DNA from 3 places in the Herbaspirillum sp. C7C2 genome. Region 3 is predicted to be linked to each of the others. Evidence: predicted binding sites of a transcription regulator. Region 3 holds the regulator's gene; each other region holds the start of a gene.
What was found. The regulator sigma-54, encoded in region 3, starts transcription at its own class of promoters, with help from an activator protein. The targets are predictions, from matches to a motif close to TGGCANGNAANCTGCTTT.

Region 1: HWE04_RS23015 (TorF family putative porin) is a predicted target of sigma-54. The motif match lies at 1,883-1,900, and genes of this name have one in related genera.
Region 2: HWE04_RS05690 (nitrate regulatory protein) is a predicted target of sigma-54. The motif match lies at 1,600-1,617, and genes of this name have one in related genera.

The regions. Positions count from the first base shown of each region.
Region 1 covers NZ_JABXGI010000031.1:10,727-14,000, forward strand. Annotated here, with positions in the region: gene HWE04_RS23005 (ammonium transporter) at 1-675, opposite strand, end outside; gene HWE04_RS23010 (P-II family nitrogen regulator) at 691-1,029, opposite strand; gene HWE04_RS23015 (TorF family putative porin) at 1,042-1,824, opposite strand; gene HWE04_RS23020 (accessory factor UbiK family protein) at 2,243-2,488, shown strand; partial or broken gene HWE04_RS23025 (magnesium chelatase domain-containing protein) at 2,562-2,759, shown strand; gene HWE04_RS23030 (helix-turn-helix domain-containing protein) at 2,977-3,274, opposite strand, start outside.
Region 2 covers NZ_JABXGI010000002.1:441,266-444,539, forward strand. Annotated here, with positions in the region: gene HWE04_RS05680 (DUF305 domain-containing protein) at 1-41, shown strand, start outside; gene HWE04_RS05685 (YncE family protein) at 162-1,502, shown strand; gene HWE04_RS05690 (nitrate regulatory protein) at 1,655-2,914, shown strand; gene HWE04_RS05695 (gluconate 2-dehydrogenase subunit 3 family protein) at 3,089-3,274, shown strand, end outside.
Region 3 covers NZ_JABXGI010000016.1:24,618-27,891, forward strand. Annotated here, with positions in the region: gene hpf (ribosome hibernation-promoting factor, HPF/YfiA family) at 1-356, opposite strand, end outside; gene HWE04_RS17960 (RNA polymerase factor sigma-54) at 515-2,005, opposite strand; gene lptB (LPS export ABC transporter ATP-binding protein) at 2,073-2,813, opposite strand; gene lptA (lipopolysaccharide transport periplasmic protein LptA) at 2,816-3,274, opposite strand, start outside.

The DNA of each region.
Region 1 (3,274 bases), on a different contig from region 3:
GACCATGTGGGCCATCGGCAGGTAGGAGAAGGTGAACCACAGGATCGAGAACAGGATCACGGCGGAGAACTTCACGCGTTCTGCGAAGGAACCGATGATCAGCGCCACGGTGATGGCTGCAAACGCACCCTGGAAGGCCACGAAGACCAGTTCGGGGATGACCACGCCCTTGCTGAAGGTGCCGGTGGTCGAATCACCGGTCAGGCCATGCAGGAACAGTCGGTCGAAGCCGCCGAAGAATGCTCCACCCTCGGTGAACGCGATGCTGTAGCCGTACACGAACCACAGGATGTAGATCAGCGAGAAGATCATGAAGCACTGCATCAGCACCGACAGCATGTTCTTGCTGCGCACCAGGCCGCCGTAGAACAGGCCCAGGCCCGGCAGGGTCATGAGGATGACGAAGGCGGTGCAGACCAGCATCCAGGCGGTATCGCCCTTGTTGGGCACCGGTGCGGGTGCGGCGGCAGCGGCCGCCGGGGCGGCAGGAGCAGCAGCGGCAGGAGCGGCAGCTTCAGCCTTGGGTGCAGCCGGAGCGGCAGCGGCCGGGGCAGCGGCGGTGGCCGCAGCTTCAGGCTTGGGCGCGTCCTGCGCCTGGGCCGGGGCAGTAAAACCTACTGCAAACAGCAGCGCGCCAATGGCGAGCGCGCCGGAAAACATTTTCTTCATGCTCATTAGAGTTCCCCTTTTTTACAGAGCGTCTTTGCCGGTTTCGCCGGTACGGATACGGATCACATCCAGCAGATCCTGGACGAAGATCTTGCCGTCACCGATCTTGCCGGTGCGGGCTGCGGTCTCGATGGCTTCCAGCGCGCGCTCGACGATGGCGTCGTCCACCGCTGCCTCGATCTTGGTCTTGGGCAGGAAATCGACCACATACTCGGCGCCACGATAGAGCTCGGTATGGCCTTTCTGACGACCGAAGCCCTTGACTTCGGTCACGGTGATGCCTTGCACACCGATCGCGGAGAGGGCTTCACGCACCTCGTCCAGCTTGAACGGCTTGATGATCGCAGTGATCAGTTTCATACGAACCTCTTGTTAGAAAGTTTTGCTGATGGAGACGACGACGCCGTTCTTGCCGACGTTCTTGGCACCGTCCGATGCCGGGGTGGTAGCGAAGCCATCCTTCATGTCGGTACCGACATAGGCCACGCCCAGGGTGATGCCGGCGACTTCGTCGAAGGTCTTGGACAGGCCGATCTTCCAGTCGGTGTAGCTGGCCTCGCTGGGGTTGCCGCGCACGTTCTGGTGACCCACGTGCAGACCCAGCATCACGCCGTAGAAGGTCTCGAAGTTGGCACCCAGGTCGTAGTACTGGCTGTACTTGCTGTTGACCGCGCCGAACAGGTTGGTCAGCGATTGCGAATACTTGAAGTAGGCCGGGCCGTAACCGATCTGGCCATACAGTTCGAAGGTATTGGCGTTCTTCAGGCCGGCATTGGCCAGGGTGTTGCCCGGGTAGTAGTAGTACAGGCCGCCGACGTCGTAGGTGAAGCCGCCGCCGATGTCACCGCGCTTGCCGCCGTAGATGTCCCATTCGACATCGCCCTTGGTATCGGTACCGGTCAGTGCGCCAGCGTCCTTGATCCACTTGATGTTGGTCAGCCAGGTGCCGGCGTACAGGCCGGTCGGGTTGTGCGTGTAGTCAGCGCCAACCTGCAGGGCCGGGTCGAAACGCGTCTGGGTCAGGCCGCGGTAGCGGTAATCGCTCACGACCGCAGCGTTGAAGCTCAATTCATTGTCTGGCTTGGCGTCCTCTGCACGGGCCACGGTAGAAACGAAGGATGCTGCGATGGCTGTTGCAAGAATCAGTTTCTTCATGACTTTCCCTCTGGTTTGTGTTTAACAGTTAAGTCTTTTAGTCTTTTGCCCAAACCATGTAGCAGGAGCCGTGCCATGTCCTTTCGGCAAGGCAGACTTGTGTTTTTGCTGGAAAGCGGAGATTTACAACGATTTTTTTCGACACCAGCTTCAAAATAGTGCACTCGAAGCGAAAATGCACGACCTTGGTGCGATATTGATTGCTTTTTGATAATCCTGCGTCAAACGAGGCAAACACATTTTGGTGCGTGGGCCCGGGGCGAAGCCAAAGTCACCAAGTCGGAGCATTTCCTGAAGGAAAATTCTTCACTTTCCGGCACCCGCTCGCAAAAAAACGGTCTCATCAGGGCATCGCGTTTTGAGGATGGCTGCGAAACCGCTAAACTTGCAGCTTAGCTATCTGCCAAGGAGATCCGACATGGACAAGCCCCCATTTTTTGAAGACCTGCAATCCAAGATCAACAAGGCGATCGAGAATTCTCCGGCCAAGGACATCGAGAAGAACGTCAAGGCCATGCTGAGCCAGGGTTTTGCCAAGCTGGACCTGGTCACGCGCGAGGAATTCGACATCCAGGCCCAGGTGCTGGCCAAGACCCGCGCCCGCCTGGAAGCGCTGGAAGCGCGTGTTGCCGAGCTTGAGGCTCAGCAAAAACAGACCCCATGACCCTGGCGACAACCCTCACTTCCCTTCTTCCCCCTCCCCTTTTCCCTTCCAGCACACTGCCGGGCTCGTTGCGATGAGCCTGGCGGTCTTGCGCAGCCGCGCCCTGGCCGGCATGGCCGCCCCACCGGTGACGGTGGAGGTGCATCTGGCCAATGGCCTGCCGGCCTTCACCATCGTCGGTCTTCCCGAAGCCGAAGTGAAGGAAGCCAAGGACCGCGTCCGGGCGGCGCTGCAGAATGCGCGGTTCGAATTCCCGGCGCGACGTATCTCATGTTGTCAACCGTAAAATCAAGAAAAATGAACTTGATAGACGCCTTGAAGGAAGGACGTAACGTCTTCGCTTCCAAGAGCGCTATGGGAGGCGTACGCCCATAAAAAGGTGAACTGCTGCGTTTATCAGCCCATCTGTAAGGGAGTGATTTCAGCGGTGCCCGGCTTGTTGAACTTATCTAACCCGGGGCCACGTATCATGGAAGATGTGTGGTGACCTACCTAGAAGAGCCTGCTTTCAAAGCAGAGTGATGTGCATTGCAATACACCTGAATAAGGTCATGGAGCGTCGCTCGATGCTTAGGGGAAAGAGAGCGCATCTTTGTTAGCAAAATCGGATCAGGGAAGGCGGATTGCAGATCCGTCGGCGCAAAAAGCGTCCATACGGGAACATTAAAAAATGCCGCGAAATTATCAATTTGATCGAGCGAGGTATTCAGCCGCCCATTCTCGTATCGCGAAATGGTTTCGATTTCAACACATAGCGCGGCAGCTAGTTGGTGCTGCGTGAGAGAA
Region 2 (3,274 bases), on a different contig from region 3:
CCTGGCTCAAGCGCCACGGCTACCCCTCCAGCGCGCCCTGAGCCCGCCATCACTGTGCCTCCCCCCGCTTTTCCAACCACCGCGCCAACGCCATGAAATCATCCAGACTCGCACTTTCCACCCTCACCATTTCGCTGCTGTCCTTGCTGTCCTGCTCAGCCATGGCCCTGCCCACCGCCCATGACCGGGTGTACACGGCCGACCAGAACAGCAATACAGTGTCGGTCTTCAATCCTGCCGACAATACGCTGGTGGGCCAGATCCGCCTGGGCAATCCGCGTCCGGACGTGCTCTCGCCCCTGTATCGCGGCCAGATCAACGTGCACGGCATGGGCTTCTCGCCGGACCACAAGACCCTGGTGGTGATCTCCAACGGGTCCAACTCGGTCACCTTCATCGATACCGCCACCAATGCCGTCAAGGGCGTGACCTATGTCGGCCGCTCGCCGCACGAGGGCTTCTTCAGTGCCGACGGCAAGGAAGTCTGGGTGGTGGTGCGCGGCGAGGACTACATCTCCGTCATCGACCCGCAGACCTTCAAGGAAACCCGTCGCATCCAGACCGCCGTCGGTCCCGGCATGGTGCAGTTCCTGCCGGACAACAAGCTGGCCTTCTCGGTATCGAGCTTTACGCCGCAGGTGGATGTGATCGACGTGAAGTCGCATACGGTGATCAAGAAGATCGACGTGGTGAGCCCCTTCTCGCCCTTCCTGCAATTTACGCCCGACCACAAGGAACTGTGGATGACCCACAAGGACGTGGGCAAGGTGACCCGCATCGACACCCGCACCCTGAAGGTGAGCGGCGTCATCGATACCGGCTTCATCACCAATCACCTGGCCTTTGCCACGGTCAACGGCCAGGTGCTGGCCTATGTCACGGTGGGTGGCGAGAACGTGGTCAAGGTCTACAGCACCGATGCCCAGGCGCAGTTGCTGGCGACCATCCCGACCGGTGCGCTGCCGCATGGCATCTGGAGTTCCGACGACAGCAGCCGGGTCTATGTGGGTCTGGAAAACGGTGACGGCATGGAGGTGATCGATCCGGCGCAGAACAAGGTGATCGCCCACGTCGCCGGTGGCCAGGCGCCGCAGGCCCTGATCTTCCTTTCCAACGTGGTCGGCGACGGGGATGGCAAGCAGAACCTGGCGCCGCTGGCCAATGCCGAACCGCTCAATATCCGCCTGAAACCCGTGACGGCGCCGGAAGCCAAGGGCTTCGTGGTGTCGCGCAACCTGGGCGTGGTCGATGCCCTGGAGGTGTCGCTCTTCAAGCTCAAGCCGCAGACCAACTACAACGTCTACCTGAGTGGCCAGAGTGCGCCGGTGGCCAGCTTCGTGACCGATGCCAAGGGCATGTCCAACGGCACGGCCATCGGTCCGGCGCGCCGCCTGGCCGAACCGGGTGCGCAATCTTCCCAGTCCGGCCCGCTGAAACTGATCGTGATGGAAGGCACGGCACCAGCCGACGCCAGCCGTGCCGTGCTGGTCAGCGACATGTAATCAGGTACGGCGGGGCGGACCAGGGTGCAAGGTCGCCGGCCCGCCCCGGGGTTTCGGGCAGGGGAGCGATCCTTTACAATCGCGGCAGCGCCGGGCATTGCACGAATATTGCATGCCCTGGCGGCTGCCCGCTCCCCCCCTTTCCTGCGCCCATGAGCAACGTCCTCAACTACCTGATCACTGCCCGCCGCTGCGAAGTGGAAGAACTGCAACGCCTCGCCCGCACCTGCCAGCTGGTGCTGACGGTGGGCAAACTGATCCACTGCCTGCAGCAGGAACGCGGCATTTCCAATATCTACCTGGGCTCGCGCGGTGAGCGTGATGCCCTGGTGTGGCGCGAGCGCGTGGCCGCCAGCGAGGTGGCCCAGCAGGAATTTGCCTCCTGGCTGGAGGCAACCGAACATGACAACGCACTTTCCAACGGTGCCCGCCTCTACACCCGCATCGCCTTTGCCTTGCACGCCCTGGACGGCCTGCCGCGCCTGCGCGCCGACGTGGCGGCCCTGGCCTGCTCGCCGACCGCCAGCTACGAACGTTTCAAGACGCTGGTGGGGGCGCTGCTGGCGCTGGTGTTCGAGGCCGCCGATGTGGCAGTCGATCCACAGATCTCACGCCTGCTGGTGGCGCTGTTCAACCTGATGCAGGGCAAGGAATTCGCTGGCCGCGAACGCGCCGGCGGGGCCGCGGCCTTTGCCATGGGCAAGATCACGCGCGAGCAGGAACAGAGCATCGAATACCAGATCGAGATGCAGGAGCAGGCGCTGCGCCGTTTCGAGTCTTTCGCCGAGGGTTTCCGCAATGAGTGGACGGCGATGCAGGCCACGCTGCCGCTGGCGGAGCTCGAGCGACTGCGCCGCAAGCTGCTGACCTCGCACGAGCGGCCGCTGGATTCCGATATGGCCGATGCCTGGTACCAGTGCTGCTCCACCCGCATTGACGGTCTGCATCAGGTCGAGATTCACCTGGCGCAATACGTGCAGGCGCAATGCCGCGCCAAGATCATCGAACTGCAGAAGGAGCTGGACGATCAGGGCCAGTGGTTCAGCCAGGAAGAGGCGCTCGATCCGCTGGCACCCCTGGCGACCTTCTCCTCCAGCCTGGATGGCGGGCACCTGAGCGGCGGCCCCATGGATGCCGGGGTCGGGCCGCACCTGACACAATCCATCGTCGACCTGCTGCGGGCGCAATCCGAACGGCTGCAGAACCTGACCCAGGAACTGGCCACCGTGCGCGAGAGCCTGGAAGAACGCAAGCTCATCGAACGCGCCAAGGGCGTGCTGATGATGAAGCAGGGGCTCAACGAAGAAAACGCCTATCGCCTGCTGCGCAAGCATGCGATGAACCAGAACCGGCGCATCGCCGAAGTGGCCCAGGCCATCCTCTCGCTGACCGAGATCCTGCCGGACGCCTGAGCAGCGGACATGCGGACATCGCGGTGCTGGTACAGCGTTGCGATGTCAGACGTTTCCGACACCAAAACCTCAGATTCACTGATCCCTTCGCGCTGCGCAAGCGCGCATCATGGCTCATCCGTACGGAAGGCATCTGCCTTGCTGCGGCCCCGATTTCCCACACGGAAACGCGCCATGAAAAAAATAAGCATCTCCGCCAATCGCCGCCACTTCCTGCGCGGCGCCCTGACTGCCGCGCCGGCTGCCGCGCTGGCGGTGACCACCGGTGGCCTCACCGTGGCTGCCCAGGGCCAGTCGGCCAAGCCCGGCGACAACACGCCCTACAAACCCAGCTTCTTCAATCAGGATGAATTCGCCCTG
Region 3 (3,274 bases):
GCGCCAGCCACTGCATCAGCGGGGGTATCGTCGGGCAGACGCTTGGCCATGGAGTGATGCTCCTGCAAGCGGTCCTTGTGCTTGATGACCTGGCGGTCGAGCTTGTCGATCAGGGCATCAATAGCGGCATAGAGGTCGTGCGCAATGCTTTCCGCATGTAGATCCTTCCCCTTGATGTGGACGTTGATTTCCGCTTTTTGGCGCTTTTCCTTTTCTGTGAGTTTATCTACGCTCAGGATCACGCTGACGTCGATCACGTTGTCGAAATGGCGCTTGATACGGGCCAGCTTGCTTTGCACGTATTCCCGGATGGCGGGGGTCAGTTCGAGGTGGTGTCCACTGATGGTCAGATTCATACAAGACTCCTATCGTGAGGTCACTGGAGGTTCGTGCGATGCATCGTCTACAGCTGCTGTACCACGGGCACGGTCTTCGTGTCGGATGGCATGGGCACCAGGTAGGGATGCTTGCCTGAACACAGCAACGGTACTGCTACAGAAAAACTGAGGAAAGCTCAGAGGGACTTGCGGAGATTGACTGGCGGAATCTTCAACACTTCGCGGTATTTGGCGACTGTGCGTCGCGCGACCACCATGCCTTGTTCTGCCAGCATATCCGCAATCTTGCTATCGGATAATGGGGTCTGCGGGTTTTCGGCTCCTATCAACTGTTTGATCAGCGCCCGTATCGCGGTGGAGGAGGCTTCGCCTCCGGTTTCAGTCGCGACGTGGCTACCGAAGAAGTACTTCAACTCGAACATGCCGTGCGGCGTGAGCATGTATTTTTGAGTTGTCACGCGAGAGATTGTGCTCTCGTGTAGACCCAGTGTATCAGCAATTTCACGCAGCACAAGGGGCCGCATGGCCACTGCGCCATGTGAAAAGAAGTTTCTTTGACGTTCGACAATAGCCTGCGCGACTCGCAAAATTGTATCGAAACGTTGCCGCATGTTCTTGATGAGCCACTTAGCTTCCTGCAACTGCGACGACAGCGATCCTTCGCCCTTGGCCTGCTTGAGCGCACTCGCATACATTGCATTGACGCGCAGCTTGGGCATGACCTCATGGTTGAGCATGACCTGCCAGCCGTTCTTTGTCTGTTTGACAATCACGTCCGGCACCACGTAGTCCGAAGCATCGCGCGCGAATTCGGCACCCGGATGCGGACGGCACTGACGGATCACCGCCTGTGCTTCGCGCAGGTCCTCGTCATCGCAATCGAGAGCCTTCTTGATCTTGTTGAAATCGCGCTGTGCGAATAGCGGCAGGTAATCCTCGACAATCCTCAAGGCAAGCTTGCGGGTGACGAAGGGCACCTTGGGCAGGCGGCGGATCTGCAGTGCCAGACATTCACCGGCACTACGCGCACCCACCCCGGCCGGGTCCAGGCTCTGCAGCAGCTTCAGCGAGATCGACAGTTCTTCCAAGTCAACGCCCAGCTCTTCCGGCAGGCGCGCCAGGATGTCTTCCAGCGGTTCCTCCAGGTAACCGCTTTCGTCCAGCGCATCGGTGAGCAGTTCCAGCAGCGCACGGTCGCGGTGTGTGCGGGCGGTGACCCGTATCTGTTCCAGCAGGTGTTCGCGCAGGGTCAGCTCATGCGCTTCCAGTTGCGGGCGGGCATCGTCGTCGTCGGGCGATTTGCCACTGCGTGCCACGTCGTCGAAGCTCCAGTCGGATTCGCCACTGACACCGCTCTCGGGGCTGTTGTCCTGATAGTCGAAACTGGCTTCGCCATCAGTAGCGGAGGGGGCTGCTTCGTTGCCGCTGTCGCCAGCGGGCTCGGCCACTCCGGTGGAGGGCGCGGAAGAGACCGCGCCATCGGCCAACAGGCGCACCGAATTGTCGAGAGCGTCGTCCAGGCGTTCGAGCAGGGGATTGTCGGACAGGATCTGTTCCAGTTCCTGGTGCAGTTCCAGCGTCGACAGTTGCAACAGCCTGATCGACTGCTGCAGTTGCGGCGTCAATGCGAGGTGCTGCGAGGTACGTAACTGGAGCGACTGTTTCATCTGTCTTTCTGGGAGCGGCGTGGCCCGCTGGTTGCAATACCGTTGTGTGGCCGATGGACGGCGGGTGCTACATGCGGAAGTGTTCGCCCAGGTATACGCGGCGCACCGATTCGTTGGCGATGATCTCTTCCGGGTTACCGCTGGCCAGCACCGTGCCCTGGTTGATGATGTAGGCGCGGTCGCAGATACCCAGGGTTTCCCGCACGTTGTGGTCGGTGATGAGCACGCCGATGCCGCGTTCCTTGAGGAAGCGCACGATGCGCTGGATTTCGATCACGGCAATCGGGTCGATACCGGCAAACGGTTCGTCCAGCAGCACGAAGCGCGGATCGGTGGCCAGTGCGCGGGCGATTTCCACGCGGCGGCGTTCGCCACCGGAGAGCGACAGTGCCTGGCTCTCGCGCAGCTTTTCGATCTGCAGTTCATGCAGCAGGTTGTTCAGGCGGCCCTCGATTTCATCGCGCGAGAGCGGCTTGCCGTCCTCCTGGCGCAGCTCCAGCACGGCGCGGATGTTGTCTTCCACCGTCAGCTTGCGGAACACCGAGGCTTCCTGCGGCAGGTAGGACAGCCCCAGCGTGGCGCGCTTGTGGATCGGCAGGCGCGAGATGGGCGAACCGTCCAGATCGATTTCGCCACCGTCCGAGGGGACCAGGCCGACGATCATGTAGAACGAGGTTGTCTTGCCGGCACCGTTGGGGCCAAGCAGGCCGACCACTTCGCCACTACGCACTTCCATGGAGACGTCACGCACCACCTGGCGCGCACCATAGCTTTTCTTCAGGCCGCGAACGACCAGTGAGCTTGCCATCGTTACTGGTCCTTTCCGTTCTGACGGCGCTGGGCCGGTGCCGGCGTAGCGGGCTGGGCGGGCGTGGAAGGCTGGGCGGCATCCGCCGGCGGCGGGTTCTTGGGCTGGATCACGGCAGTGATGCGTCCTGCCCCCGGCTTGCTTTCGCCGCTGGCGGTGTTGTTGACGGAGTAGAACTCGGCGCGGCTGTCATAAGAGATGAATTCGCCATTGACTTCGTCAGTGATGCGGTTGCCATCCATGCGCTGAATGTGCGCCCGCTGGAACAACTTGGAGATTTCGGTCTGCTCGGAATACTCGATGCGTTCGGCCTGGCCCTCGATCCACAGGTTGGGGCCGCCATCGCGCTTCTGGCGGAAGTTCGCCAGTGCACCAGGAGCCGCGTACAGCACCGCATTTTCATAGCCGTACTGGTCGGTCGTGAGCACCACGCGGCCTGCCTTGATGATCAGGGTGCCGCG